Regions from separate parts of the Paenarthrobacter sp. AB444 genome, predicted to be linked through region 1. Evidence: predicted binding sites of a transcription regulator. Region 1 holds the regulator's gene; each other region holds the start of a gene.
The links. Region 1 encodes Rex, which represses fermentation and respiration genes when NADH is low (regulators of the CRP and FNR family bind a similar motif). Its sites were predicted from a motif close to CTTGTGAANNNNTTCACAAG; they were not measured.

Region 1 (9,744 bases):
GGACGCTCGCTCACGTTCCCCGGGGTTTGTTGCGGACGCTCGCTCATCCTAGGGGTCTTGCGAAGCCCGCTTGGATTGCAGGGTCTACCCAGGCCTTGCGCAGGGCTCGTTTGATCTCCCCTGTGGCATCGGCGAAGCCGTCAGCGAGGTCGTTTTTCCCAAAGACAAGGACAGTCCAGCCTGCTGCGCGGAACGCCTTGTCCCTGCGCCGGTCACTGTGGATCTGTTCCTCCTCAAGGTGATGGCCGCCGTCGTACTGGATAGCGAGCCGACGCTCGCGGTAGCCAAGGTCGGCTGAAGGCGACAGCCGATCGCCAATCCGCAGGGGAACCTGCAATTCCGGTTCCGGCAATCCGGCATCAAGCATGGCAAGGCGGAGGAGGGATTCGGGCGCTGAATCCGCTCCTACCCGCATGAGTTCGAGTGCGTCCCGCGCGCGGACGACACCTTGCAGGTTCTTGTGGCGGTCCACCATCGCGCGGAGGCTGTCAGTGGTTGCGTAGGCCGTGTCCCGTTGTTCGAACTCGGCACGCGGCACGCGAATGAGGTGGTCACCGACGCAAATGAGTTCCTTCAAGGGCAGCGTGCGGGCAAGATCAAGCCAGGTCCTGGACCGTGTGCTGATCCAAAGCCCGCGCACCATTTCAACTTCCCCCTCGGCCACCACCACGGTGTGCCCGGTGACCCCTTTCCGCCGAGTTGCCGGGAGGTTCCGCGGCTTACTCAGGTGCAGTTCATGTGCGTCGGATAGCCACGGAGGGAGCGGAAACCCATGAAGTCTGGCGGCAGTGACATGCGATATCCAAGCCCCTGGGCTCGCAGACGAAAGTGATCGTGCAGCTGCTTCAAGGTCAAAGTCCCAAGTTGACGGCCGGTAAATGCCCTTGCTGACCGGTTCTATGCTGACCCGTCCCCAAAGATGTCGTTGAGTCAGGCCGGCATCTTTGGCCTCTGAAAGTGTAAACGGGGCGGACCTCAGCTGGGAGGGGACGGGAATCGGTATCTGCATACGGCATTGTTACCCAGATGCCGTTGGGAGTGCAGAAGTTATCCACAGGTATGCCGGGCCGACTCCGCGATGTGAGAGAGGGTTGGGTCTAAACCGGTGGGATGTGAGAGAGGGTCGGGTTTAGACCGGGGGGATGTGAGAGAGGGTTGGGTTTAAAACGGTGGGATGTGAGTGAGGGCTGGGCTAGAGGCGTGGGCCGCGGAACCGTGAGAAGCCCCGCCATAGGCCGTAGATCGCCCCGCCGACTGTCGCCGCCTTCAGCCCGAGTGTTGCGGCGCGCCGACCGGAACGGAAGTCGTAGACGGGCCAGTTGTTGTCGCGGGCGTGGCGCCGCAGCTTGGCGTCGGGATTGATGACCACGGGGTGCCCCACCATGGTCAGGAGTGGAATGTCATTGGCGGAATCGCTGTAGGCCCAGCAGTGGTCCAGATCAAGGCCTTCCCGTTCGGCAACGAGCTCGACGGCGACCGCCTTGGCCGGACCGTGCAATATGTCGCCGACCAGTTTCCCGGTGTACATACCTTCATGCACTTCACCTACGGTGCCCAGCGCCCCTGTCAATCCGAGGCGCGTGGAGATCACGGTTGCGACCTCGATGGGTGTAGCCGTCACCAGCCAGACTTTACGGCCAACCCTGAGGTGCTGTTCTGCCAAAGCTTTGGTTCCGGGCCAAATCCTCGACTCGATCATCTCGTCATAGACCTCTTCACCCAGGGCCTTGATGTCCTCAACGCTGATTCCGGCTGCCAGAGTCAGGGCAGAGTCGCGAACAGCATGCACATCTTCCATGTTCTCGCCACGCATCACGAACTTGAACTGCTTCCAAGCGAAGCCAGCCGCTTGGGGCAACGTAAAGGCCTTGCGTTCGTACATTTTGCGCGCGACATGGAACAGGCTGGCGCCCTTCATCAACGTGTTGTCGACGTCGAAGAAAGCTGCTTCACCGATGTGCTTCTGCACCTGGGCAGATGCGGCAACGGCGGCGTTCTTCTCCTCGGGCATGACTTGAGTCTAGTCAATCGCCGGTACCCCGCGCTGAGGGCGCACGAACAAGCCCCTAGGGGGTGGGGTGTGAGTGGGGGTTGGTGGGAAGGGGGTGGGGTGTGAGTGAGGGTTGGTGGGAAGGGGGTGGGGTGTGAGTGAGGGTTGGTGGGGGCGGTTACCGTTAAGCACATGGCTAATCCCGACGTCGTTCTCCTCACCAAAGCTGACTGCCACCTCTGCACCGAGGCGCGTGCCGCCGTCGAGCGCGTTACCCAAGCCCTTGGCCTGGGCTGGACCGAGCAGTCGATCGACGGCGACCCCCAACTTCAGGAGCGCTACGCCGAAGAGATTCCGGTGGTGCTGGTGAACGGTATCCAGCGCGATTTCTGGAAGATTGACGAAGACCGGCTGACCCGCACCCTGAAGAAAGCCTTGGCGGGCTGAGGTGGAGCCGGCCAGCTGTGGTGGCTTTTGTTGAGTCCGGCCGGGGGTCATAGAGTGGAACAACAAAGCGACGCAATGGAGAATACCGTGACTGCGCTGGAACCGTCCGCGGAAGCAATTTCCGGGGACAACGAACCTGCCGCCAAGCAGATCCCGCCCGCGGCTGTGGCCCGGATGACCCTCTATTTGCGTGCGCTGAACTCCCTCCTGGCCGAAGGCGTGGAGCGCGTCTCCTCCGAAGCGCTGGCAGAAGCGTCGGGCGTCAGCTCATCAACGCTCCGCAAGGACCTTTCGTATGTCGGCTCCTACGGAACCCGCGGCGTCGGCTACGAGGTCCAGTACCTGAGCCGCCACATCGCCGCAGCGCTCGGCCTGACCCATGACTGGAAAGTGGCCATCGTAGGTGCCGGTAACCTCGGGAAGGCGCTGGCCCGGTATGGCGGGTTCGAGTCCCGCGGGTTCGACGTCGTGGCCATTTTCGACGCCGATCCGATGGTGATCGGCAACGAGGTCGGTTGGCTGCGCGTCAGCGACTCTGCCGAACTTGAGCGCGTCCTGGAGCGAACGCACACGAACATGGTTGTACTCGCACTCCCGGCAACCGTGGCGCAGGAAGTGTGCGACCGTGTGATCGCAGCAGGCATCAGGAGCATCCTGAGCTTCGCGCCGGTGCTCCTGCAGGTTCCGCCGCATGTGAACCTGCGAAAAGTGGACATGGCAACGGAACTCCAGATTCTGGCCTACCACGCACAAAGGGCGCAGACGCCGGGCCAGGCTGTTTAGCCTCACCCGGGTCCGCGCCCGGAGTTGCTATGTAAAACCGGCCCTTTAGCGGGCGTACGGGTTTCCGAACTGCTGCGTCTTCCGGAAGTACGGAGCCGACGCCGGCAGGTACAGCAGGACGATCGCTGCGATGCCGAGCAGTGCTGACAGCGTTGCCAGGCTCAGCGGTACCAGGGCGAAGATGGAAAGCGCGGCGAGGACAGTTCCCAGGATGCGTGCCCAGTTCTTGCCCTTGCGAACGTTGAGGGCCACGAGGGCGTAGAGTCCGGCACCGATGACGCCAAGCGCAATCATGACGCCAACAATGAAGCCCTTGACGTCTTCAAAGCGGAGATCAGCGGCGCCACCGGCCGCCATCTGCTCTTCGAACATGCTCCGGAAGGCGGGGTCGTTCATGGCTGCAATGGAGATGAAGATGGAGATAAGCCAGATCGCAGCTGCTCCGACGATCAACCAGAAGGCGATGGTGACCATCTGGGGGACCGTGGAAGGGCCGGGCTGCTGGCTGGGCCAGTTGGTGTCCTGCCCGTACTGCGGTGCCTGGCCATAGGGCGAGGAACCGGGCTGGCCGTAGGGGGACTGCTGGCCGTACGGGGTCTGCTGGCCATACTGGGGAGCTGCGGGCTGACCGTACTGCGGTGCTGCCGGTGGCTGGGACTGCTGGCCGTACTGCGGTGCTGCCGGGGGCTGGGACTGCTGGCCGTACTGCGGTGCTGCCGGCTGGCCGCCCGGCTGCGCGGGCTGGTTGGAGTCGCCCGGGTTCGACGGCGGGTATGGAGGGTTGCTCATGGCATTCCTTTGCTTGTTCGACTGCAGGTACGGCCGCCGGGATCAGCAAAGTGACCCTGCCCCCAGCGTGGTTCTGCTTCCACCGTACCCCCACGCTCCTGCGACGATGCCTACCACACGCAGGAAATTCAAGGGGCCAGGGAAAATCATCATGTTGGAGTACGTCTTCATGATGAAGGCCGCGGGGACCCCTAAGGACCGCCCGCGGCCTTCTGCTCACAAGGCGCTGGTGAAGGACGACGCCGGTAGCTCCGGTTGCGCTAGGCGTGACCCTTGATTGCCTTGAACCAGAGCTGCGAGTTGGGCAGCCACATCAGGACGACGGCTACGGCGCTGACAAGGAAGCCGAACCAGTTGCCGCCCAAGCCAGCGCCCGGGGCACCGGAGTTGATGGAGCCGAAGATGGCCAGGAGCAGCGATACGGCGGCAAGGATTGTCAGGGCCAGGCGGGCCCACTCCTTTCCTTCCTTCATCTTCATGGCCAGGACAATCTGGGCTGCTGCTACAGCCAGGCTGAGGATCAGGAGTACCAGCAGGAATGCTGCCACGCCGGGGATGAAAGCGAAGGCCGCGATGATGGCGAAAAACCCGATGAGCCCGAAGAGGAGGGCCAGGAGTCCCGAGATCACCCAGATGAAGTACGACACCTTCAATTCCGTCGGCAGGCCTTGGGTCTTGAAGATTCCCGAGAATCCGCCCTGGGGCATGACGTCGTTCAGGTGGCGGGGTCCATCGGTGGGCATTTCGAAATGGAATCCCGGCTGCCCGGGGGCTGGTTGACCGGGGCCGCCCTGTGCCGGACCAGGCTGCGAAAACTGGCCAGGTTGTGTCGGTGGCTGGTAGCCCTGCTGTCCCTGGTATCCGCCGGGCGGAACAGTGCCGCCCTGCGGGGGCTGGTAACCGCCTGGGGGTTGGTAGCCCGCAGGAGGAACATTGCCTTGCTGCGGTGGCTGGGCGCCGGGCTGCTGTGGCTGGGGTGCTTCATCTGGGGTACTCATGGCATCACTGTAGACCGCAGGTTGAAGGTTGCATAGGAAATTCGGAGCCAACTCGCAGCTAAATACAGGGTGTTTGCCGAACAATGGCCGGGTGACCCATGTGTGCGAGAAACACCCGAATGCGAAACGGCGCCCCTGCAGCACGAGGCTGGGCAGGGACGCCGTCCGGGGTTTTGTGGAATCAGGCAGCTGCCGGAGCGATGAACGCGAGTTCCAGGTTGATGACAACCTTGTCGCTGACCAGTACGCCACCGGCTTCGAGGACTGCGTTCCAGGTGAGGCCGAAGTCCTTGCGGCTGATGGTGGTTTCACCGGAGACGCCTGCACGGGTGTTGCCGAACGGATCCACGGCCACACCGTTGAATTCGGTCTCGATGGAAACTTCCTTGGTCACGCCCTTGATTGTGAGATCGCCCACGAGGTCGAAGCTGTTGCCGTTGGCCTTGACGTGGCGGGAAACGAACGTGATCTCCGGGAACTTCTCGACGTCGAAGAAGTCTTCGCCCTTGACGTGGCCGTCGCGGTTGACGTCGCCGGAGTCGAAGCTGGCGGTCTGGATGGTTGCGTTGACCTTGGAGTCGGCCAAGGTTTCGCCGACCTCGAGGGTGGCTGCAGCGTCCTTGAACTGGCCGCGGACCTTGCTGATGCCTGCGTGGCGGACGGTGAAGCCGATCTCGCTGTGGGAAGCGTCGAGGGTCCAGGTGCCGGTGGTGACGGAAGCGGGGAGGGTCATCATGGTTGTTGCTCCTATAGGTAGTGGAAGGTACTGCGTGCTTGCTAGGTTGAAACCAATTGCTTGAAGCGTCAACCGAGCTTCGTGTCTAGTATAAACATGCATATGCATCTTTTATTCCAACTCCGTGGAACTTTTCGGGAAATTTTTGAGTTCTACTTGCGGTAGAAGATTTCGGATCGTCCCGCTTCTTTGAGAAACTGGTAAACATGCCCCAAGCAACTGTCCATCTGCTTCGCCATGGCGAGGTCCACAATCCCGACGGCGTCCTCTACGGTCGACTGCCGGAATTCCACCTCTCCGAGCGCGGCCGTGAGATGGCCCGGATGCTGGCCGACCACTTCGTTGCCCGAGCCGCCGAGGGCGCCAAGATCGTGCATCTGGTCGCCTCGCCCTTGACGCGCGCCCAGGAAACAGCCATGCCGACGGCGGAAGCGCTGAACCTTAAGGTCGCTATCGAGCCCCGGATCATTGAAGCCGAGAACCACTTCCAAGGACTCCATCCCACCAAGAGCGAGTTCCTCAAGCCCAAGCACTGGTTCTACTTCCGCAACCCGCTGCGCCCGTCATGGGGAGAGCCGTACAAGCAGCAGGCGGCCCGTGTGCTGGCGGCGGTGGAGGATGCCCGCCTGAAGGCCATTGAGCTGGGCGGGGATGGCGCCGAGGCGATCCTGGTCAGCCACCAGCTTCCCATCTGGACCACCCGCTTGACCGCCGAGGGACGGCGGCTGGCACACGATCCGCGCAAGCGTGAATGCACCTTGACGTCGCTTACCTCCCTGACCCTGGACGACGACGGCAAGATCATCCGAGTTGAGTACAGCGAACCCGCTGCAGCCCTGCTTCCCGGCGCGGCCAGCACCCCGGGGGCTTAGGAAGACATGGACAACAACCTCTCCCGCCGCGGCGTTCTTACTGCCGGCGGTGTCCTGCTGGCCGGACTGACCATGGGTCTTTCCGCCTGCGCGCAGAAGGATTCCCTTGCGGAGCAGGCCAAAGCCGGTGACAACAAGAATTACGTTGCAGGTGACGGCTCGGTGACAGAGTTTGCCAAGGCTGACCGTGCAGCACCCGTGGCCCTCAAAGGCGCGCTGTTCAACGGGACTGAAGTCAAACCCGAGGACCTTAAGGGCAAAGTCACTGTGCTGAACTTCTGGTTCGCCGCATGCGCGCCCTGCCGTATTGAAGCCCCGCAACTTGAAGCCCTGCACCAGGAATACAAGGACCAGGGTGTCCAGTTCTTCGGCGTGAACCTCCGGGACGAGAAAGCCACCGCCGAGGCCTTCGACAAGACGTTCAACCTCACCTACCCGAGCTTCAACGACAAGGACGGGTCAGTACTGCTGTCCGTTTCCGGCATCGTCCCTCCGGGTGCTGTTCCCACGACCCTGGTCCTGGACAAGGAAGGCAAAGTGGCCTCCCGCGTGCTCGGGGAGATTGAAAAGAGCACCTTGAAGGCCCTCATCACCTCAGCCGTGGCCGAGTAGTCGCCGTGAACAGTCCATTCGCCGAGACGATCCTCAACGGTTCCCTGCTGCTGGCAGTGCCGGTGGCACTGCTGGCCGGGCTGGTCTCCTTCCTGTCGCCGTGCGTGCTGCCCCTGGTGCCCGGGTACCTCGGGTATGTGACGGGACTGACCGGCGTCGATCTTGAAAAGCAGCGGCGGGGCCGCATGCTGGCGGGAATCGGGCTGTTCGTCCTCGGCTTCTCGGTGATCTTCGTGCTCCTGGGCGGTGCCTTCGGCCAGCTCGGCACCCTCCTGACAGGCCCCCAGAACGCCTGGATCACGCAGCTGCTGGGCATCCTGGTGATCGTCATGGGCGTGGTGTTCATGGGTGGGTTCGGCTGGTTGCAGCGGGACGCCAAGATCCACGCGAAACCACGGGCCGGGCTGTGGGGCGCTCCGCTCCTGGGGCTGACGTTCGGGTTGGGCTGGGCTCCCTGCATTGGCCCGACCTACTCCGCCGTGCAGTTGCTGAGCCTCTCCGGCGGCTCCTCGGCTGCCAAAGGTGCGCTGCTGGCGTTCATCTACAGCCTTGGCCTGGGCATCCCGTTCCTCCTGATCGCCCTGGCTGTGCGCCGCGGCATGGGTGTGATGTCCTTCTTCCGCAAGCACCGGCTGGCCATCCAGCGGATCGGCGGAGGCATCCTGATTTTGCTCGGCATCCTGATGGCCACCGGTGTGTGGGGCCACTGGGTGACCGAGTTGCAGTACTGGTTCCAAAACGACGTGAAGTTGCCAATCTGATGAGCGGGTCCGTGAAAGCCAAGAAGAAGTCACCAGCCGCTGAAAAGACAGCGGAAGGAAAGCTCCAGCAGGCCAAATCCGAGGCCGCGGTACCTGCGCTCGGATTCAAAGGCATGCTCCGGTGGGCCTGGACCCAGCTGACCAGCATGCGTACGGCGCTGTTCCTGCTCCTGCTGCTTGCTGTGGGAGCAGTCCCGGGTTCACTTTTCCCACAGCGCGCCGCCAATCCGGTCACCGTCACGGAGTGGATCAAGAACAACCCGGCAACCGGGCCATTCCTTGACGCCCTCCAGATGTTCGACGTCTACTCCTCAGCCTGGTTCTCGGCTATCTACATCCTGCTCTTCATCTCGTTGATCGGCTGTGTCACGCCGCGCGCCATCGCGCACTACAAGGCCATGAAGTCGCAGCCGCCGCGGACCCCGAAGCGCCTGTCGCGGCTTCCGGAGTACGGCACCCTGGCGCTGCCCGCCGACGCCGGGATCCCGGCGTCGAAAGCCATCAACGATGCCGCCGGGCTGCTCAAGAAGCGCGGCTACCGCGTTGAAGTGCGGGACGTCGACGGCGCCCTGCCGTCCCTGGGTGCCGAGCGCGGCTTCCTGAAGGAAGTGGGCAACCTGGTGTTCCACACCTCGTTGATCGGCGTGCTGGTGTCCGTGGCCATCGGCGGCCTTTTCGGGTACAGCGGCCAGCGCATCCTGGTCGAAGGCGAAACGTTCGTGAACACCTTGGTGGGCTACGACCAGTTCACGCCGGGGACCAACTTCCAGAGCAGCTCGCTCCAGCCGTACTCCCTCCGATTGGACAAGTTCCAAGCGACGTTTGACCGGGAATCGCCCAAGAAAACCGGTCAGCCGATCGACTACACGGCTGAGGTCACCACCAAGGAGAACCCGGACGCCCCCGAGCAGAAGCAAGTGCTCAAGGTCAACGACCCCGTTTCCCTGGGCGGAACCAGCCTGTACCTCACGGGTAACGGCTACGCGCCTGTGGTCACTGTCCGGGATGGCGACGGCAATGTGGCCTTCCAGGGACCTGTGACTGCCAAAGTGCAGGGTGCCAACTACTACTCCTCAGTTGTCATCAAGGTCCCGGACGGCAAGCCCGATCAACTCGGCTTCAACGGCTTCTTCCTGCCCACCGCATTCGAGTCGGACCAGGGAATCTCCTTCAGCGCCGACCCGGCATTGGCCAACCCCCAACTGACCCTGGATTCCTACTACGGTGACCTGGGGTTGGATGACGGCGCGCCGCAGAACGTCTTTGAACTGGACGTCAGGGACCTTACCCAGCTGAACGGGCGCAAGCTCGAGGCCGGCGGTATCGTGTTGGGGCTGGGTCAGAGCGCCACGCTTCCCGAAGGCAAGGGAAGCATCAGTTTCGACAGCGTCAAGAAGTACATCGGCGTGGACATCCACCACAATCCGGGCCAGCTGTACGCCTTGATCTTCGGCCTGCTTGCCGTGGCCGGCCTGATGGTTTCCCTGTACGTCAACCGTCGCCGCGTGTGGGTCCGAACCGGGACGCACGAGGACGGCCGCACCATGGTGGAGTACGGCCTGCTTGCCCGCGGCGAAGACCACCGGCTCGCAGGCGAAGCCGCAGCTTTGCGTGAACTCTTTGCCCGCGAATGGAACATCCCCGACCCGACGGAGCCCCCCGCCCCGCGAACCGTCTCTTCCTCAACCTCGAAGGACCAGTAATGCCAGCCATCAACGAAACCCTGGGCCAGTACAGCGAGCTGTTCATGCTGTTG
Region 2 (9,744 bases), on a different contig from region 1:
TTGAGCTTGGATCTGAGGCCCGTGAGGTGCACGTCCAGTGAACGGGAATGGGCCAGGAAGGCATCGCCCCAGAGTGCGTCGAGGATCTGTTCGCGGGTCACCACGGAGCCCGCATTTTTTGCAAGCAGCGCTAGGAGGTCGAATTCCGTTGCCGTGAGGGGAAGCTCCCTGTTACCAATCGATGCGACGCGACGGTCGAGGTCAACTTCCAGTTCGCCAAGGACGATCGTGTGTGGCGCTGCCTGCCCTGTGCGGTTGCTCCGGCGGGTGACGGCCTCGATGCGGGCAAGGAGTTCGACGAGTTTTACGGGTTTGACCAGGTAGTCGTCGGCGCCTGAGCGGAGGCCAAGGACCACGCTGCGTTCGTCGTCGCGGGCCGTCAGGATCAAGATGGGGATCTGGGTGACTTGGCGCAGCTTCCTGAGGACGTCCAGGCCGTCCAGATCCGGCAGGCCCAGGTCCAGCAGGATAACCTCGTGCTGCCGGTGTGCCAGGAGTGCGTCCTCGCCCCTGGAAACCCGGGTGTGCTTGTGCCCGGCGGAGGCGACGGCGGCGCTCAAAGCTGAGGCCATGGCGTCGTCATCCTCGACGATGAGAACGTGCACGGTGGTTCCTTTGGGTTTTGTGTCGGGTTGGCCCTTTGAGCTTAACCGTGTGAGGCCCGCTCTGCGTCCTTCGGGGTAGCCAAAGGGCGCAGAGCGGGCCTCACAAGGGGGCTTTTAGGCGTCGATCAGGTCCTTCTTGTCGTCGCCCCGGCCCTTCCAGGCGTGGCCCTGCTCAGTATCCAGGTGCGTGGCCTTCTTGTTCTTCAGTGCGAAGACGTAGACCAACAGCGAGATAAAGATTGCTGCCGTGACGTAGGTGAAGAACAGGTCCTCCTGGCCGGCCTTCTGCAGCGCCGCACCGATCAGCGGGACCGTGCCACCGAAGAGCGAGTTGGCGATTGCGTAGCCCAGGCCCACACCGAGGGCGCGGATGGAAGCGGGGAAGAGCTCTGCCTTCACCAGGGCGTTGATGGAGGTGTAACCACCAACCATCAGCAGGCCACCCATCATGAGCAGGAAGGCAACGAAGGGATCCTTGGTGCCTGCAAGCGTGGAGAGCAGCGGCCACGTGAACAGCACGCCGGTCACACCGAACCATACGAGCAAGGGCTTGCGGCCGATCTTGTCCGAGATCAAGCCGTACACCGGCTGGAGCAGCATGAAGATGAAGAGGGCCCAGAAGTTGATCACCGAAGTGTCCGTCTTGGCGATGCCGGAGGTATCGTTCATGAACTTCAGGATGAAGTTGGTGTAGGTGTAGAACGCCACCGTGCCGCCAAGGGTGATGCCGATGCAGATCAGCAACGGCTTCCAGTGCTTGGTGAACAGGAGCTTCATGGTGCCGGGCTGTGCTTCCCCTGCAACCTTGACGTGTGCCGCGCGGATCTGGTCAGCGGAGACCGTTTCCTCCATGGAACGGCGAAGCCACAGCACTACAAGCGCCGCCACGCCACCGATCGCGAACGGTATACGCCAGCCCCACTCGGTCAGGGCTTCCTTGGTCATGGTGTTCTGCAGGATCACGAGCACCAAAAGCGCCAGCATCTGACCGCCGACAAGCGTCACGTACTGGAAGCTCGAGAAGAAGCCGCGGCGCTTGGCCGTCGCCGCCTCGGACATGTACGTCGCGCTGGTTCCGTACTCGCCGCCGACCGAGAAGCCTTGGAGCACGCGGATGAAGACCAGCAGAATGAGCGCCCACAGGCCGATGACATCCTGTGTTGGGAGGATCGCGATGGCGAACGAACCAGCCGACATGAGGGTCACGCTCAAGGTCAACGCGGCCTTGCGGCCCTTCCGGTCAGCGTAACGGCCGAAGAACCAGCTGCCGATCGGACGCATGAGGAACGACGTCGAGAAGACGGCCATCGCTTCAAGGCCGGCCTGGAGATCGTCGGAGGAGTTGAAGAAGTGCGACTGGAAATACGCCGCAAACACTGTGTAGACGTAGAGGTCGAACCATTCCACGAGGTTGCCCGCGGAGCCCTTGAGGATGTTGCTCACTGCCTTGCGGGTCTGGGCGGCTTCGCTCAGAGGTGCAGCTTGTTGGGTGCTCATCAATGAACCTTCCTGGACGGCAGCAGCTGAGGCGGCCGTGTCTTGCATGTGTTCGTTCTGTCCATGAAGCGGGTGCTCATGGCTTCGTTGCGCATGGCTCTTCGTCGACTAAGAAAGGCCCTCTTGGGGGTGAAGAGGACGTATTCCAACCTATGGGTGATGCACGGCACAGCCAACGCCGTGCCGGATTTCCTAACACTTCCTTAGGTTTCCGGCGCGCGCTCGCTCACGTTCCGCGGGTTTCACGCGCACGCTCGCTCACGTCCCGCGTGCTTGGGGCGGACGCTCGCTCACGTTCCGCGTGCTTGAGGTGGACGCTCGCTCACATCCCATGGCCCGGACCGGGATCGTTGACGCGAACCGACTTCCAAATTGAGAGTCGTCCAACGCCCCCAGCGACGGCGACGGATAGTGAGAGCAGAACCGAACCGGCCTGCGACAGCCCGCCCACCGGTACGCAGACAAGCAAGGGGACGGCGAAAAAGGCGGCGACGTGGACCCACTGGTTACGGACCCGCCGCAGCGCCAGCCCTAGGAGTGATCCAACGCCAGCGCCGACAGCCCACACCGGAAGCAGGCTGTAGATGAAGAAAAGAACTGCCCATCCCGGTAATTGAAGAGTCAGCAAGAGGCAGAAGGTCAGATGCGCCACCGCGACGCCAATCGCGAGTCCTCCTCCTCCGATCACCACCCGGGCCTTTGATCCGTATCGCCAGCTGTGCCGTGTTCCGGCTGCGATCAACCCATATTCGGCCTCGTCAGTCCAACTGTCATCGTTCATAATCGCCTCCGACATGTACGTGAGTGAGGGTTGGTCGGATGGGGTGGTTACGTGAGTGAGGGTTGGTCGGATGGGGTGGTTACGTGAGTGAGGGTTGGTCGGATGGGGTGGTTACGTGAGTGAGGCCTTCGCGATCTCGTTGAGGGCTCCGGCAAGCGACGGGTATTCAAAGGTGAACTCCGCATCCACCAACCTCCGTGGCTCAACCCATCGACTCTTCAGCACCAGCTCGGTCTGAGTCCGGATGAGAACAGCGCCGGCCTCGAGCAACCACGACGGGGTCGGCATCCCGAATGGCACACCCAAGCTCTGCCTCACCAAGGCCATGAGCTCACGATTGTCCACCGGGTAGGGTGAAGCGGCGTTGACGGGACCAGTAAGCTCTGGCCGCTCGTGAATGAACAGCACCGCTCGATACAGGTCTTCCACATGGATCCAACTGAACTTCTGCGTACCTGGACCCATGTGCCCGCCCAGGCCAAGCCGGGCGAGGTTCCGGAGGGGACCCATGACGCCACCGGCGCCCAGCACTATCGCAATGCGCAGCGGCACTTTCCGCGTAGCCGGCGCGACAGCAGCTGCCAACTCGTCCTCCCAGGCCCGGGCCACATCCACGGAAAATCCCCTGCCAATCTCACCCGAGGCCTCAGATTGTGCTTGGTCTTCCGCATGCCGATAAATGGTGCCAGTGCTTGAGTTGATCCACGTCCGGGGTGGTTCGGCACACCCAGCAACCGCACGCCCCAAGGCACGCGTCGTCTGCACCCGCGACTCCAGGATCTCCCGCCTGTGGCGCTCGTTGTAACGGCAATTCACGGATCGTCCGGCGAGGTTCACCAGCAGTTCGGCGCCGTCCAGCGCTTTGGTGATGGCGCCGTCGTCGTCCCATTGCGCGTCGGCCGACGCGGCCCGCCCAACCGTCCGGACCTGCCAACCGTCGTCGAGAAACCGGCGCCGGAAGCAGCTGCCGATGAAGCCGGAAGCACCCGCGATCACCACCGTCTTCACAAGTCTTCCTTCACGCTGCGTACGAGCCCGAGGACGTCGTCGAACACCTTGCCGACCCCCGGAATCTTGGCGAGCGACAGGCCGCGAGCCACCAGCGGCGCTGCGCCGTCGATGAGCCTGCGCGTGCGGCGTTGGCCCTCGGATCTGTCGTAGACCCAAAACAGCGCGACACCCATGTACGCCAGCCACAGCAGTTCGGGCAGGTCGCCGCGCAGCTTCTTGGCGACGGCGGGCGAGGAACCGTCGACGGCGGTGCGGAAAATCGCGAGCGACGCGTTCCGGGCGGCGGTGGACGCCTCTCCGAACGGATTGACGGGCGACGCCGGCCGGATCGCCGTTGCGATGAAGTCGGAACCGAACTGGTGGTACGGCGTCATGACGTCGATTCCGGAGTGAAGCACGGCCTTCAGGCGGCCGGCGAGATCTTGGACGTTTTCGAGGGCTTGGGCGGCGGCCGCGGCGTGCTCGTCCTGCACCTGGATATAGAGCTCCTGGACCAGCTCGTCCTTGGACGCGAAGTAATAGTAGGCATTGCCCACCGACACTCCAGCCTCCTGGGCTATGGCCCTCATGGTGGTCTTCTCGAAGCCGATCTCGCGGAACATCTTCAGCGCGACGTCTGCCACCAATTGACGGGTTTGTTCACTTTTGGCAGCCATTCGTCACTCCTTGGTTTTTGAACGTGTTCAGAAATCAGTATTGCATGAATTGAACGTGTTCAAAAGTGGGGGTTGTGAGTGAGGGTTTGGGGGAAGGGGGTGGGGTGTGAGTGGGGGTTTGGGGCAAGGGGGTGGGTTGTGAGTGAGGGTTGGCGGGAAGGGGGTGGGGTGTGAGTGGGGGTTGGCGGGGCGGGGTGGGACAATGTAAGCGGTGCCGGCCGCATGCCCCACCGCCCAGTGCTAATACAGCGGGGCTGCCTCACGTCGGGGCCGCCTGCGCGAACCACTACGAAACGGATGACTCATGCCCACGCCCTCTGGCTCCAGCACGCTCAGCAAGCCCGCACCGCGCTTTGCCTCGATTGGTTCCCCCTACTTCGGCATTATGTTGGCCGTCATGGCAGTGGTGCTGATCCTCTCCAACATCGGCGCCTCCAAGGGTGTAGTGCTGGGCCCGATCATCACGGACGGGGGCTTCTTCCTCTTCCCGTTGGCCTACATCCTGGGCGACGTCATGAGCGAGGTCTACGGCTTCAAGGTGGCGCGCAAAGCAATCATCACCTCGTTCGGACTCTCTGTGTTCGCGTCCCTCTGCTACTGGGTGATCATCATCCTGCCGGGTTTCGATGACGAGTACGGAACGGCCAAGCAGGCCGCCATCGAGGGTGCGCTCGGACCAGTGCCGCAGATTGTCCTGGCCTCGCTCTTGGCCTTCCTGGCAGGCCAGACCATCAACTCCTGGATCCTGGTGAAGATGAAGGCGCGCACTGGCGAAAAGAGCCTGTGGGCACGACTGATGGGTTCCTCAGTGGTGGGCGAATTCGTGGACACCCTGATCTTCTGCAGCATTGCGGCGTCCGTGATTGGCATCTCCGACGTGGGCTCGTTCGTCAATTACGTCCTCGTCGGCTTCCTCTACAAGACCGCCGTCGAGTTCATTTTCGTGCCGATCACCGTGCTGGTGGTGGGCTGGATCAAGAAGCGCGAGCCGAGCTACGGGGCAGTCGCCGCCTAACCATCCGCCGAGTTCGCCGGAAACGTGCCAATTCGCTGGAAGTTTCCCAACGCCGTCGCACGCTTCCCGCGAACTCGCCGCAACTAAGAGTAGTACCGCCCCAGCGTCTCGGCCTTGAACTCGAAGAAGTCACCGGCTTCAATGGCAAGCCGGGCGTCGTCGACCATCTTCACCACGAAGCGCTCGTTGTGGATGGAGATCAGCGTCGCGGAGAGCATTTCCTTCGCCTTGAACAGATGATGGATGTAGGCGCGGGAGTAGTTGGCGCAGGCGTAGCAGTCGCAGCCTTCCTGCAAGGGGCCGAAGTCGGTCTTGTACTTCGCCCCGGACAGGTTGAAGCGCCCGAAAGGTGTGTAGAACGCGGAGTTCCGGGCCACGCGGGTGGGGGAGACGCAGTCGAAGGTGTCGGCGCCGTTCTCGATTGCCGTGAAGATGTCGTCCGGCTCGGAAATGCCCAGCAGGTGACGGGGCTTGTCCTCGGGCAGTTCCTCATTGCACCAACGCACGATTGTGCCCAGGTTTTCCTTCTCCAACGCCCCGCCGATGCCGTAGCCATCAAAAGGCATCGCCCCGAGGTCACGGCAGGCTTTGCGGCGCAGGTCCTCGTACTGGGCGCCCTGGATCACGCCGAACAACGCCTGGTACGGCTTGCCCACGCGGGATTCCGTCAAACGCGAGTGCTCCTCCAGGCACCGCAGCGCCCATATCCGCGTCCGTTCCAGCGACTCTTCCTGGTAGCCGCGGGAGTTCTGCAGCGTAGTCAGCTCATCAAAGGCGAACATTATGTCCGCGCCGATCTGGTGCTGGACCTGCATGGAGATCTCCGGCGAGAAACGGTGCTTGTCGCCGTTGAGGTGGGACTTGAACCAGACTCCGTCGTCGTCGATGTGCGCCAGCCGTTCCTTGCCGGGGGCCACGGCGTCGTCAGGTCCTGAAGAGTCCACGTTCTTCATGTCGATGACCTTCTTGAACCCGGAACCAAGGCTCATCACCTGGAATCCGCCGGAGTCCGTAAACGTGGGACCCGACCAGTTCATGAACGCCCCCAGGCCGCCCGCGGCGTCGAGGATTTCCGGTCCGGGCTGCAGGTAAAGGTGGTAGGCATTGGCCAGTACGGCCTGCGCGCCGAGGTCCGCGATGGACTCAGGCAGCACGGCTTTCACGGTGGCTTTGGTCCCGACGGCGATGAACGCGGGCGTCTGGATGGTCCCGTGCGGTGTGGTGATGGTGCCGGTCCGCCCCAGGAATTCGCCCCCGTTCGCCTCCACAAGAGAGGACGACGGCGAACACGTTTCAGTCAGGCGCGTGCCCACCGCAAAGGAGAACTCGGATTGCCGCTCGGACAAGCCGGGCAGCGAGGGGGACGAAGCAGGAGCAGAGGAGGAAGCTGGCACGCTACCAAGTGTGCCAGCTTTACCGGGAGCAACCTGCCGGATAAGCCCTAGGAGCCGTAGTTTTCAGCCTTCCAGTTGTCCCACGATGACCGGATGTCCGCCAAAGTGTGGGCCCCCAGATCGTAAGTCGAGGCGATGACCATTGACCCGCCGTCGGGCCTTTTTTCCGGAATCGGCAACTGCTCGGCGACGATCAACAGGCCATCCCCGTGCTCGGCATAACTGTGGACCGTGAGGCCCACCTGATGCCGGCTCTTGAACCAGACTTTGCCGGAGATCTTCTCGCCTGTAGCGAGCGTCAGCGAGTACTCCTCCCCAACCGGAGGCAGGTCCCCGAGGCCAAGCTTCTCAATCGCCGGACCGCCTTTGCCGGGCAGCGACACGAAATGCGTCCGCCGGTGCCCGCGGGGGTGCCGCTCCAACGCGAAGCGGAGCTGGTGGAGGAACGTCAGCCAGCCCTGCGTGATGTCCTCGTCCCAGTCGGCCCACTCGGAATCGTGGTCCAACGCAACCCTCGTGACGCGGACTTCCGTGCCCCCGGAGACGGGGTGGAGCTCAAAAACGTCCCCGCCATTGACCGTCAGGCTCGTGTGGTCGGGTCCTTCCACGACGTCCGTGTTGAAGTAGATCTGTTTGATTTCGTCGTCGAGATCATCGGCTTCCCAACCGTGCCATTGGGCCACCAACGACGGTTCACGCAGCATGGTCCACACCTGCTGCGCATCGGCATTAACCACAACGCTCAGATTGTTCGTCATGGCCCCGAATCTACCGCCGTTCGAGCCCACATAACAGGCCTTGAAATTCCCCGGCCCAAGGCGCAGGAAAACTAGGCGCGCACCGATTCCAGTTCGCCGTCGATCCTCCTGGCGAGCTCTTCTTCGCTGATGGTTTTCGAGCCGCCGTGGGCCCGCAGGAACAGCAGCGCTTCCAGGCGCAGGAAGCGCCAGTCGCGCTCGGCCTCGTGGTTGCCGTTGTCGATCGCGCGGAAGATTTCCTTGTCGTACAGGTTGGGCTCGTTCAGCGAGCGCTGCCTGACCCGGGCGTTGATCCGGGCCTTGAAGGGGTCTTCCTCCTGGGATTCAGGGGCGCGAAGCAGTTTCTCGTACACGGCTGCGCGTTCGCTTTGTCCAGCTTCCCTGCAAATGAAGCTGGAAAGAGCCAGGCCCCGTTCGATGGAGGCCCACCTGTCGAGGTTCCCGTCGAAGGGCAGCACGTTCAGCAGGTCCGCCACAGCCAGGGCGTTGTCCGGATCCCGCAGCACGATGCAAAGATCGAACGCCAGGTTGCTGAGGTCCCGGAGGCAGCTTCCTGACTTGGTGTTGATGCCCTTCGCGAGCCTCTCCGCGAGCACTTGGACGCTGTTCTTGCCTTTGTGGTTCGCGGCGGCGGCCCGCACCACGGCTTCGGGTGTTCCGTCCGGCTCGGGGATGAGCGCGAGTTCCTCGGCGCTGGGGCCGGTGTAGGTGGGTGGGGTTTCGGGCCGCGGGGGCACGACGACGGCGGGCACGGCGACCGCGTCGGCGTCGGCTTCCGCGGGGGTACTGGAGTGCGGGGTACTGGAGTCCGGAGTGCCGGCGGCGGGCACGGCGACCGCGTCGGCGTCGTCGTCAATCCCGTCGGCGCCCACGCCCGCAGCAACCCCGTCGCCCGCGGGAACACCGTCCCCTACCGGAACACTGGACCCGACAGCGATCCGCACTGTGCCGCCGTCGTCCATTGTCGCGATCAACAAAGCGGCGACGCCGTAGTCATCATTTTCAACGTCGATACTGACGATTTCCTGGGCCGGCCCGTCGCCGGGTGGGAACACGAAATCCCCGGGCCGCAGGTCCCCAGCCTGCTTTTCCCTGTACTGCTGTGTGGCTGGGCTGTGAGTCATCGGAAATCCTTTGGTTCTCTTGGGGTCCGCCGTCCAGTCTACAAAGACGGGCTGTCAGAGGGGCCGTGACCCGCTAGAGAACTACCCCCGAGAAAGCCAATGCCTGCCGTACGAGGTTCCCGCGTCCGCCGTCGAATTCCTGCTGGACGTTGTCGCTGAGCACTTCCTGCGGCGTCATCCACGTCAGTTCCAACGCGTCCTGCCGGGGTTCGCATTCGCCGGTGACCGGGATGACGTAGGCAAGCGACACGGCGTGTTGGCGCTCGTCGGTGAAGCCCGTTTGTGAGGGAGCCGGGAAGTATTCGGCCACTGTGAAGGGAACCGGGCTGATGGGCAGCTGAGGGAACGCCAGGGGGCCGAGGTCCTTTTCCATGTGCCGCAGGAGCGCCGCACGGATAGTCTCGCGGTACAGGACACGGCCTGAGACGAGGTAGCGGACCATGTTGCCGTCGGCGTCGCCCTGGAGCAAGGTGCCAACTTCGTTGACGTACCCGAGCGGATCAAGCCTGACAGGAACAGCCTCCACGTAAACCATGGGCAGACGGCCGCGGGCTTCGAAGAGGTCTTCATCGGAAAGCCAGCCTGGATACGGGTCAGGTGTACGTACGCTCATGGTTAAGTTCTACCGCATCCCCGGTGGAAGTTCCGTGGAGGCATCCCGGTTGAAGGGGCCGTTACGCTCTCGGCGGCATCAAGGGGCCGGTGTGCTGGCTGCGCGGGACTTTTCCACTACTATCGACGCCGGCGCGGAGCCACCGGCCGCATCAGGGTTGGCCACGTAGAGGACCTCGTCCTCGATCCTCGCATCAACGCCCGCGGAGTGGAGCCGGCCCAGCAAAGGCTCCAGCCCGCCGTCGTACTCGAACGCGAGGTCGCCGTTGCCGCTGTCCGCGCCGTGGATGA
Region 3 (9,744 bases), on a different contig from region 1:
CGCCGCGCATGCCTTCCGAACCGGGGGTGAGGACGATCTCGGCACCGTAGGCGCGGAGCATGACCCGGCGTTCGGTGGACATCGTTTCGGGCATGGTCAGGATGACCTTGTAACCGCGGGCAGCACCGACCAGGGCCAGTGCGATACCGGTGTTGCCGGAGGTGCCCTCAACGATCGTTCCGCCTGGCTTCAAGGCACCGGACTTTTCCGCAGCGTCAACGATGGCCACGCCGATGCGGTCCTTGACGCTGTTGGCCGGGTTGTAGAACTCGAGCTTGACCGCAACCTGGGCGTCCAGGCCTTCGGTCAGCCGGTTCAACCGAACCAGCGGAGTGCGGCCGACCAGCTGGGTGACGTCGTCGTAGATCCTTGCCATGAAAATTTACGCCTATCTCTGAAGAGGGAATGCTGAGGTCAGCCTAACCAGCGGGAACGAAACCTTGCTAAGCAGTAAGCCATGCAGAGTAATATTTCCTCGCCTTGGCCAGCTTGGGATTAATGATCACCTGGCAATACCCCTGATAAGGGAACTTGGCATAGTAATTCTGGTGAACTTCCTCGGCCTCGTAGAAGTCCGGGAGCGGGACCACTTCAGTCACAATCGGATCGGACCAGAGGGCCTGGGCGCGTTCGATGGCTTCCTCGAACAACACCTTCTCTTCCGTGGTGGTGTAGAACATGGATGACCGGTACTGGGTTCCGACGTCGTAGCCCTGGCGGTTCAACGTGGTGGGGTCGTGGAGGGCGAAGAACATGTCCAGAATGACGTCCTCGGGAACCACGGTTTCATCAAAGGTCACTGCAACGACCTCCGCGTGGCCCGTGGTTCCGGAGCATACCTCGTAGTAGTCGGGATTGCGGACGTGGCCCCCGGTGTAGCCGGAGACCACCGAGCTGACGCCACGGGTCTTCTGGTAAACGGCGTCGAGGCACCAGAAGCAGCCGCCGCCAAGTACGAAAGTTTTCATGTTCTCTTCAATGGTTGGGATGTCCTGATGATTCCCGTTTCACCTTACGGGAGAATTACGGCTCCCGGCAGATACCCGGCGGCAAGGACTGCCTGATCCGGCACGGTAGTGAAGAATAGGAACATGGAAGCAGTAAACACTGGCATTTCTGATGCGGATTCCGTCGAAGAGGACGAAACAGAACACGACGAAACAGAGGCAGCCAGCGCCGAACCCAGCCTCGGCCAGGTGTTGCTGGCTGTGGAAGAGCTCTGGCCCGAGTCGCTGGCCGAGGATTGGGACGAAGTCGGTCTGGTGGTCGGGCGGCCCACGGTTCCGGTGACCAAAGTACTGTTCGCCGTGGACCCCACCCTGGCTGTCATTGACGAAGCCATCGAATGGGGCGCCGAACTGCTCATCACCCACCACCCCTTGCTGCTCAAAGGCGTGAATTCGGTAGCGGCAACCACGGCCAAGGGCCTTGCCGTTCACCGGTTGATTGAGGCTGGCACCGGCCTGCTGACAGTGCATACGAATGGTGACTCAGCCGTCGGTGGAGTCTCGGACGTGCTCGCCGACGCCTTCGGGCTGGAGAACGTCGCGCCGCTGACGGCCGCATCCAACGGATTGCCTGAGGAAGGAATCGGCAGGGTGGGCGATCTTCCGGAGCTTGAAACCCTGGGTGACTTTGCAGCACGCGTCTTTGAAATGCTCCCGGCCGTCGCCGGCGGTGTGCGGGTGGCCGGTGACAAGGACGGTCTTGTGCGGCGCGTGGCGGTCTGCGGGGGCGCCGGGGACAGCTTGCTCGACGCCGTCCGCGCCAACCATGCCGACGTTTACGTCACGGCAGACATGCGGCACCATCCGGCTTCGGAAGCGCGGGAAGGCGCCACCAACGGCCGTCCCTACCTGATTGACGTTTCGCATTTTGCCAGTGAATGGCTGTGGCTCCCGGCTGCGGCCGAAGCATTGGGCAATGTCCTCGCGGACCAAGGCTACGACGTCGATATCCGCGTCAGCAGCACCAACAGCGACCCTTGGGACTTCATACTGACTCCAGGCGGCGACTAGAGTCTAGGAAAGATCCGGAACTGATCTCCAGGTCCGGCGGCGACAAGCGGAGGTAAGCGTGGCAAAAGCGGCACCGGCAGAACAATTGAAATTGCTTGAACTGCAGGGACTGGATGCCAAGCTCAAATCGCTGGCCGGCCGCCGGAAAGTGTTGGAAAACGATCCCCGCATTACTGACCTGACCGATGCCCTCGCGGTGGCCAACGGTGAACTGGGGGCCGCCAAAGTAGCCGTCCACGACGCTGAAGCCGAACTCCGCCGGGCGGAAGCCGACGTCGAGCAGGTTGCCTCGCGGATCGAACGTGACGAAACCAGGCTCAACAGCGGTACCGGACTGTCCAAGGACCTGGTGGCTCTGCAGAATGACATCGCCTCGCTGACCAAGCGCCGATCGGACCTTGAAGACGTTGAACTGGAAATCCTGGAGCGCCTGGACACCCTGCGCGAACGCCAAGCTGCCCAGCAGGCCATCGTTGATGACATCCAGGGCTCCTTCGGCAGCATCCGTGCGGAGCTGGATGAAGCCATCGCAGAGATCGCTGCCGAGGAAACGGTGGTCCGCGGGCAGCGGGCAGCCTTCGCCGAGGCCTTGGATGCAGGGATGCTCGCAGTCTACGAAAAGACCATCGCCAAGCGGGGAGTCGGTGCTGCCCGGCTCTTCCATGGAAAGTCCGAAGGCTCGGGGATGATGCTCAGCCCGGGGGACCTCGGCGAGGTCAAAGCCGCTGCCGAGGACGACATCGTTTTCTGCCCGGACTCGGGCGTGATCCTTGTCCGATCTGCGGAGTGGAACTGATCTCCGCTGCGGATCCGGGGGCTTAGCCCGTCAGGATGATGTTCAGCGCGTGCGGTTTGCGGGCAGTGCCTTCAACAAGTTCGGTGGTCCAGTGCTCGCTGGATGCTTTCAGGAGCTGTTGGGGAGTTGCCGGCGCCTTGCCACGCCTCGTCAGCAGATGCCTGGCCAGTTCACCACGGGTGTGCTTGGCAAAGTGGCTCACCACCGTGCGCTTGCCGTTGGCCTCGTTGAACACGTTGACGGTCACCGTCTGCTCGGCCGGGGGAGCCCACGCCGCGGCGTAGGTGCTCGAGCGGCAGTCGATAAGCAGCTCTCCTTCCGAGCGTTTGGCCAGGGCGGCGTTAAGTTGCGGCTTCCAGTAGGAGGCGAGGCGTCCGACGTCGGGCAGTGCGGTTCCCATGGACAGGCGGTAGGCCGGCACGTGGTCGCCGAAGCCGATGGCGCCCCAGAGCGCCGAGACGACAAGGATGGATTCTGTGGCCTTGCGCCGCTGTGCCGGGGTCATGCTCTTGAAGCCGAGGGCGTCGTACAAGACGCCGGAGTAGACCTGGTGCGCGGGGGCCGCCGGTTCGGCGTGGAGGCGGGTATTGCGTTCGACGTCGTCACGCAAGGAGGCGCCGACGCCCAGCAACGCAAGGGCGTCCTCGTGCGCGCTCACTGTTCCCAAGGCTTCGAGGACCTTCGCCCGATACGGGTTCAGTTCCGGAAAGCTCAATGACTCCCAGTCAATGGCGGGGCCTTTGGTGGCGGGGGTCTTGCCTTCTGAAGGCGGCAGGAGAATCAGCACCAGTCGATATTACCGGTGACTCGGGCCGCCTTGGACGCCGGTAGACTGTACGGCGGATGGGTTGACCAGGCGGCCGCGCGTCACGAAAGTGGCTCGAGGAACGTCCGGGCTCCGCAGAGCAGGGTGGTGGGTAACGCCCACTCGGGGTAACCCGCAGGCCAGTGCCACAGAGAACAGACCGCCTGCGTTTCCGGTATTGCACCGGTTGCAGCAGGTAAGGGTGAAACGGTGGTGTAAGAGACCACCAGCTCCCCGGGTGACCGGGGAGGCTAGGTAAACCCCACCCGGAGCAAGGCCAGACAGGACACGTTCGAGGGCTGCTCGCCCGAGTGTCCGGGTAGGCCGCTGGAGGGCGTCGGCAACGGCGTTCGTAGATGGATGGCCGCCACTCCCTTGTTGGCAACGACAACGGATGACAGAACCCGGCGTATCGGTCAACCCATCCATTTATGACTGCCGGGATCACGGGCGTGTGAGTGATTTCACGCCTTCGGGACGACTATGCCCCGCCCTTCCCGCCTAGAATGGTTACTGAACGTAGATGTTCTGCCGCCGGGACTGCGTTCGCAGCCGGCGGATTTTCTTTGCTCTCGTTCAAGGCGCAGTGGGTGGACCGAAGCCCGCTGGCGCATGTGCCGCAGGACTACTCCGGGCGGCCGCTGCCATCTGCATACGAGGACGTATGTGGTTGACCCAAGGAAGGTAGTTCTGTGAGCCAGACGTCAGATTCTTGTCTTGATAAGTGGATGGGCCGGGAGGCTCTCGCCGAGGCCATGATTCCGGTGATCGGCCGGTTGTACCGGGAAAACAACGTGGTCACCAGCATCCACGGCCGGAGCTTGATCAACAAGTCCACCATGAACATCCTCAAGGCCCACCGCTTTGCACGCCGGATGAGCAACCACGAGCTCCTGCTCGAAGAGACCGCACCCCTTCTGAATGCCCTCTCTGAGCTGGAACTCGGCGCCGCTGCCATCGACATTGCGCGTTTGACGGAGAAGTACCGGGCAGAAGGCAATGGCGCCTCCCTGGACGAGTACTTGCGGTCCGAATTGGCCGAGATCGTGGGCAGGCGCGGCGCTGACGACCGCACCAGCACCGACGTCGTTCTTTACGGTTTTGGGCGCATCGGCCGCCTGCTGGCCCGCCTCCTGATCGAAAAGGCCGGTGGCGGCCACGGCCTCCGCCTGCGCGCCATCGTGGTTCGCAAAGGGGCAGACAACGACCTCGTCAAGCGTGCGAGCCTGCTGCGCCGCGACTCCGTCCACGGCTCCTTCGAAGGCACCATCCGCGTGGATGAGGAAGCCAACACCATCACGGCCAACGGAGTCCAGATCCAGGTCATCTACTCGGACAACCCCGCGACCGTCGACTACACCGCGTACGGCATCAAGGATGCGTTGGTTGTCGACAACACGGGACGTTGGCGCGACGCCGATGGCCTCTCCCAGCACCTGCAGAGCAAGGGCGTTGCCCGCGTCCTGCTGACCGCGCCAGGCAAGGGCGAGCTCAAGAACATCGTCCACGGCATCAACCACCGCGACATCAACGACGACGACAAGATCGTCACCGCGGCGTCCTGCACCACCAATGCCATCACCCCTGTGCTGAAGGCCATCAACGACAAGTTCGGCATCATTCACGGACACGTCGAAACGGTCCACTCGTTCACCAACGACCAGAACCTGATCGACAACTTCCACAAGGGCGACCGTCGTGGACGCTCGGCCGCACTGAACATGGTGATCACCGAGACCGGTGCTGCAAAGGCCGTCGCCAAGGCTCTTCCCGAACTGCAGGGAAAGCTCACCGGCAATGCCATCCGCGTACCCACGCCGGACGTCTCCATGGCCATCCTGAACCTCAACCTTGAGAACGGCACCACCCGCGAGGAAGTCAACGACTACCTCCGCGAGATGTCCCTGCACTCGGATCTCCGCAAGCAGATCGACTACATCGATTCCCCTGACGTAGTTTCCACCGACTTCGTTGGATCGCGCCGGGCCGGCATCGTTGACGGTCTCGCGACCATCTCCAACGACAAGAACCTCGTGCTGTACGTCTGGTACGACAACGAGTTCGGCTACTCCTGCCAGGTTGTCCGCGTCATGGAAGAAATGGCCGGTGTGAACCCGCCGTCCTTCCCCGCCAAAGACGTCATCGCTCCGATTGCTGTACTGGAAACTGCTGACGCCTGATACCCGATCAGTTCTCACGGGTTTCCCGGCCGGGTCACTGGAATCGGCCGGGAAACCTGAGCAGAATGGCACTCATGGACAACGAATCAACCATCGAACATGAGACCACGCTCGAACATGCCTTGGACGTGGCCAAGGCCAACCATAAGCAAGCCCAGAAGCTCCTGGACCAGGCAGTCGCGGCCAACGCTGCCGGAGACGTTTCCGACGAGCGCGTGGAGCAACTGCGCGGACTTCTGGAAGTGGCTGCCGAGGACCTTCAACGCGTGATGCGCGAGCAATAAAGGAGCCTACTTTCAGCCACGGTGCGGTGTGACTTCTCCTACACACTGTGGATACCGACTCTGACTGTCGGGGCCTTGCCATACGCTCGTAGGACACACCCTGCCCCACTGGATGGAGTCCCTTGAGCATCACCTGGTCCGCCTACAAACGCGCCCGACGTCGGTCACGCCAAGCATGGGCGGTTCTGGCCCTGGCCGCCGCCACCATTGCTGCGGGGCTGTCCTGGTTCTTCACCACGGGTCAATTCGATGCAGCCCAACCTGCGCAGTCCGGACCGAGTGAAGCTCCGGTCTACAACCCCGAGTGGATGAAACCTGTCCGCGGTGCAGCAGCGGTAGCCCCTGAAAAAGCTGCAGACGCCCTGGAGCGCCTTCAGGTCAAAGGCCGGGCGGCGAAATCGGACTACGACAGGGCCGCGTTCGGGCAGGCCTGGGCCGATGCGGACCGTAACGGCTGCGACACCAGGAATGACATCCTTCGCCGCGACTTGACGGCGGTCAAGTTCACGGAAGGTTCCTCCTGCAAAGTTGCTTCGGGCATGTTGAACGAGCCTTACACCGGGCGCCAAGTGTCGTTCCAGCGGGGGCAGGACACCAGCTCGGCGGTGCAAATTGACCACGTGGTGGCCTTGGCGGACGCTTGGCAAAAGGGAGCCCAGCAGTTGACCGTCCAGCAGCGGCAAACCCTCGCCAACGACCCCCTGAATCTGATCGCGGCCGATGGGCCGGCAAACGTCAAAAAGGGGGCAGGGGATGCCGCCACGTGGCTCCCCGCGAACAAGAACTTCCGCTGCCACTATGTCGCACGGCAAATTTCCGTCAAGACCGCATACCGCCTGTGGGTTACCCAGGCCGAGAAGGACGCCATGAAGGGCGTGCTCTCGTCCTGCCCCGGACAGCAAACGATCTACAGCGCCAGGTGACCGTGCCCCAGCTGCCAGGTGCCGCCGTCGTCGATCCGCTCCAGGACCACTCGCTGGAGGGACGTTTCGCGGGGGAGTCTGTCCAGGTCTTTCAATCCCCGTTGCCGGAAGGTGAAGTAGACAGCGTCGGTGGGAGCGTCCGTGCAGCGGTCAACGGTGAACCGCCGGGCAAAGGAGGCGATGTTGCTGTGTGGGAGCCGCTCGGCCAGATAGGGATCCAGCATCCATGAATCGCACGTGGCCACTGTTGCCGGCTTGTCCGCAAAGTGATGCGTGAAAAAGGCGCGGGCTTCGGCAAAGCTCTGGTCCACCAGGGCAGGGGAGAGGCCGCCGTCTTCCGGGATATGCACACCCAACACCCAGGACGAGGCAGCACCATCGGCTGGAACGAGGTGGAACTGCAGCCTGCCAAGCCGGAAGAGGTTGCCGGCCATATGCAGCGTCAGCCAACCCCACGTATCCAATCCGAACCGGCCGTGAACCCGCCGGTTGATCCGCAGCTGCAAGCCCACGTCGGCCAGTGACGCCGCCGAAACGGCAGGACTGATGCCCAACTCCAGGTGGTAGGCATGGACGGAGGGAGCGAAGCGCAGGAGTGCTTCGATCCAGGTTTCCTCCGATGCTCCCTCTGCCTTGATGCTTTCCAATGGAAAGGTGCCCAACCGCGCTGTCATGGCATCCAGGGCCTGCATCACGCTGGTGTCAGCGGGCGTGGACAGCAGACGTGCACACTCCGGCGCATCCTCGGCGCTGATGTCCAGAAGGGTAAAGAGCTCGGTGTGGGTGCCGGCGATCATGGGTTAGTGTCCGAACGGATCAGGGTCGACGCCGGGCATCCAGGTCAGGCCGGGCACGCCCCAGCCGTTCTTCTTGGCTTGCTTCATGGCCTTCTTCGAGTAGCGGTCCACCAGGCGGTTGACGTAGAGCTTGCCATCCAGATGATCGAACTCGTGCTGGATGATCCGGGCGAACCAGCCGGTCGCTTCGAATTCCACCGGGTTGCCATCGCCATCAAAGCCTTGGACCCGCGCCCATTCGGCTCGCTGCAATGGGTAGTACTCGCCGGGGAAGGATAAGCAGCCTTCAACGTCTTCATCCGGATCAGGAAGTGCGCCCGAGACCTTGGACAGGGTAAGTACCGGGTTGACCAGGACACCCTGCGGCGGGACGTCGTCCTCGTTGTCGTACTTGTAGACGAAGATGCGCTTGCCCACACCGATCTGGGGTGCCGCGAGTCCAACGCCGTTCGCGGCGTCATTCGTCTCGAACATGTCCGCGATCAAAGTCCGCAGTTCGTCGTCGAAGACTTCCACTTCACTTGCCCGGCGGTGCAAGACGGGTTCGCCCCAAATAGTCACTGGCAGGACGGTCATGTCGGTTCTTCCTCTGGTTATCGCTGGGGTCCGGGATGTTCCGGATCCGGGTTAAAAGCAAAGGCCGCACCGGATAACCGGTGCGGCCTTTGTGGAAACCGGCTCTGCAGCCAATCTCGGTGGGGTGAGCTACGGGGGTTGAACCCGCGACCTCCTGGACCACAACCAGGCGCTCTGCCAACTGAGCTAAGCCCACCATGTGCCCTCTGCGGCTAGTCCGTTTGACCGGCTTTCCTCGAAGGCAACGACAAATAGCTTACCTGCTGTTTTGGGGTGCAATGTCCACTTTTGCCGGTTTTGGCGAAAAAACCTTCAAAAATGGCGCAGATCACACTGCCTCGCTGGATCCCAGGGTTTCGGCACTGGCGATGATCTCCTTGGAAATGCGCTGGGCCGTGGCGGTGTCCGGGCCCGGAGCTGGAACAAAGACGGCCTCGCGGTAGTAGCGGAGCTCGTCGATGGAGTCCTTGATGTCACCCAGGGCGCGGTGGCCCCCGTGCTTTGCGGGCGACTGGAAGTAGGCGCGCGGGAACCAACGCCGTGAAAGCTCCTTGACGGTGCTGACATCAATAACGCGGTAGTGCAGGTGTTCCACGATGTTCGGCATGTCCCGCGCCAGGAACATGCGGTCCGTTCCCACGGAGTTGCCGCCCAAAGGGGCCTTGCGGGGATCCGGAACCCATTTCTCGATGTATTCCAGGACCTGGGCTTCGGCCTCGGCCATCGTCTTTCCGAACGGGAGCTCGTCCAGGAGTTTGGACCGGGTATGCATGTCGCGAACAAAATCGTTCATCTGTTCCAGCGCGGCATCATCGGGCTTGATGACGACATCGACGCCGTCACCGAGGATGTTGAGCTCGGAATCCGTCACCAGGGCGGCTACTTCGATCAAGGCGTCGTTCTTAAGGTCAAGACCGGTCATTTCGCAGTCGATCCAGACGATGCGTTCATTAGTAATAGGCACGCGCCTAGCCTATCCTTCCGGCCGTTCCAAGTGCTCCGATGGTACGATTTTTGAGCGCGGCAGTGTCGTTTCTTCCTGTCGCTTAAGCCCCGAAGACGCAGAACTTTTGTCCCGAAATTACCGGGCGAACGATTGGATGACGACCACATGACGGTGCCCGTACCCGCCGCCCAGAAGGCAGGGACAGCAGCGCCGACGGCGGATGCTGTAACCAGCGAGGTGGATAACGCACGTTCCCCGCTGATCGCCGGTTTCATTGGTTCGATGTTCATGGTGGTGGGTTCCCTGGGCGTGGGTTGGCTGGCGCCCGTGTCTGAACTCCGGCGGTTGCCGCTCTTTATCTGGATGCGGACCGAGGGCACAGGCGTCGCGCTCTCCATCGTTCTTCTGTCCATCGGCGG

Region 2: a site for Rex is predicted at 4,565-4,584, ahead of PQ627_RS12685 (queuosine precursor transporter). Genes of this name have one in related genera too.
Region 3: a site for Rex is predicted at 4,071-4,090, ahead of PQ627_RS17805 (glyceraldehyde-3-phosphate dehydrogenase). Genes of this name have one in related genera too.

The regions. Positions count from the first base shown of each region.
Region 1 is NZ_JAQZBY010000007.1:86,818-96,561, forward strand. It holds gene PQ627_RS19940 (endonuclease domain-containing protein) at 44-643, opposite strand; gene PQ627_RS10545 (HAD family hydrolase) at 1,193-2,011, opposite strand; gene PQ627_RS10550 (glutaredoxin family protein) at 2,183-2,437, shown strand; gene PQ627_RS10555 (redox-sensing transcriptional repressor Rex) at 2,513-3,220, shown strand; gene PQ627_RS10560 (hypothetical protein) at 3,266-4,009, opposite strand; gene PQ627_RS10565 (hypothetical protein) at 4,270-5,007, opposite strand; gene PQ627_RS10570 (YceI family protein) at 5,189-5,740, opposite strand; gene PQ627_RS10575 (histidine phosphatase family protein) at 5,950-6,615, shown strand; gene PQ627_RS10580 (TlpA family protein disulfide reductase) at 6,622-7,227, shown strand; gene PQ627_RS10585 (cytochrome c biogenesis CcdA family protein) at 7,233-7,988, shown strand; gene resB (cytochrome c biogenesis protein ResB) at 7,988-9,691, shown strand; gene ccsB (c-type cytochrome biogenesis protein CcsB) at 9,691-9,744, shown strand, end outside.
Region 2 is NZ_JAQZBY010000009.1:121,133-130,876, forward strand. It holds gene PQ627_RS12660 (response regulator transcription factor) at 1-605, opposite strand, end outside; gene PQ627_RS12665 (MFS transporter) at 720-2,102, opposite strand; gene PQ627_RS12670 (hypothetical protein) at 2,425-2,883, opposite strand; gene PQ627_RS12675 (TIGR01777 family oxidoreductase) at 2,995-3,891, opposite strand; gene PQ627_RS12680 (TetR/AcrR family transcriptional regulator) at 3,888-4,550, opposite strand; gene PQ627_RS12685 (queuosine precursor transporter) at 4,855-5,565, shown strand; gene tgt (tRNA guanosine(34) transglycosylase Tgt) at 5,649-6,959, opposite strand; gene PQ627_RS12695 (SRPBCC family protein) at 7,007-7,717, opposite strand; gene PQ627_RS12700 (DUF6707 family protein) at 7,789-8,841, opposite strand; gene PQ627_RS12705 (NUDIX hydrolase family protein) at 8,915-9,454, opposite strand; gene PQ627_RS12710 (hypothetical protein) at 9,533-9,744, opposite strand, start outside.
Region 3 is NZ_JAQZBY010000016.1:94,260-104,003, reverse strand. It holds gene cysK (cysteine synthase A) at 1-376, opposite strand, end outside; gene msrA (peptide-methionine (S)-S-oxide reductase MsrA) at 444-968, opposite strand; gene PQ627_RS17825 (Nif3-like dinuclear metal center hexameric protein) at 1,092-2,018, shown strand; gene PQ627_RS17820 (zinc ribbon domain-containing protein) at 2,077-2,814, shown strand; gene PQ627_RS17815 (YaaA family protein) at 2,837-3,601, opposite strand; RNA gene rnpB (RNase P RNA component class A) at 3,659-4,047, shown strand; gene PQ627_RS17805 (glyceraldehyde-3-phosphate dehydrogenase) at 4,312-5,799, shown strand; gene PQ627_RS17800 (hypothetical protein) at 5,874-6,083, shown strand; gene PQ627_RS17795 (HNH endonuclease family protein) at 6,206-7,006, shown strand; gene PQ627_RS17790 (acyltransferase domain-containing protein) at 6,991-7,803, opposite strand; gene def (peptide deformylase) at 7,807-8,379, opposite strand; tRNA gene PQ627_RS17780 (tRNA-His) at 8,500-8,575, opposite strand; gene orn (oligoribonuclease) at 8,708-9,343, opposite strand; gene mptB (polyprenol phosphomannose-dependent alpha 1,6 mannosyltransferase MptB) at 9,491-9,744, shown strand, end outside.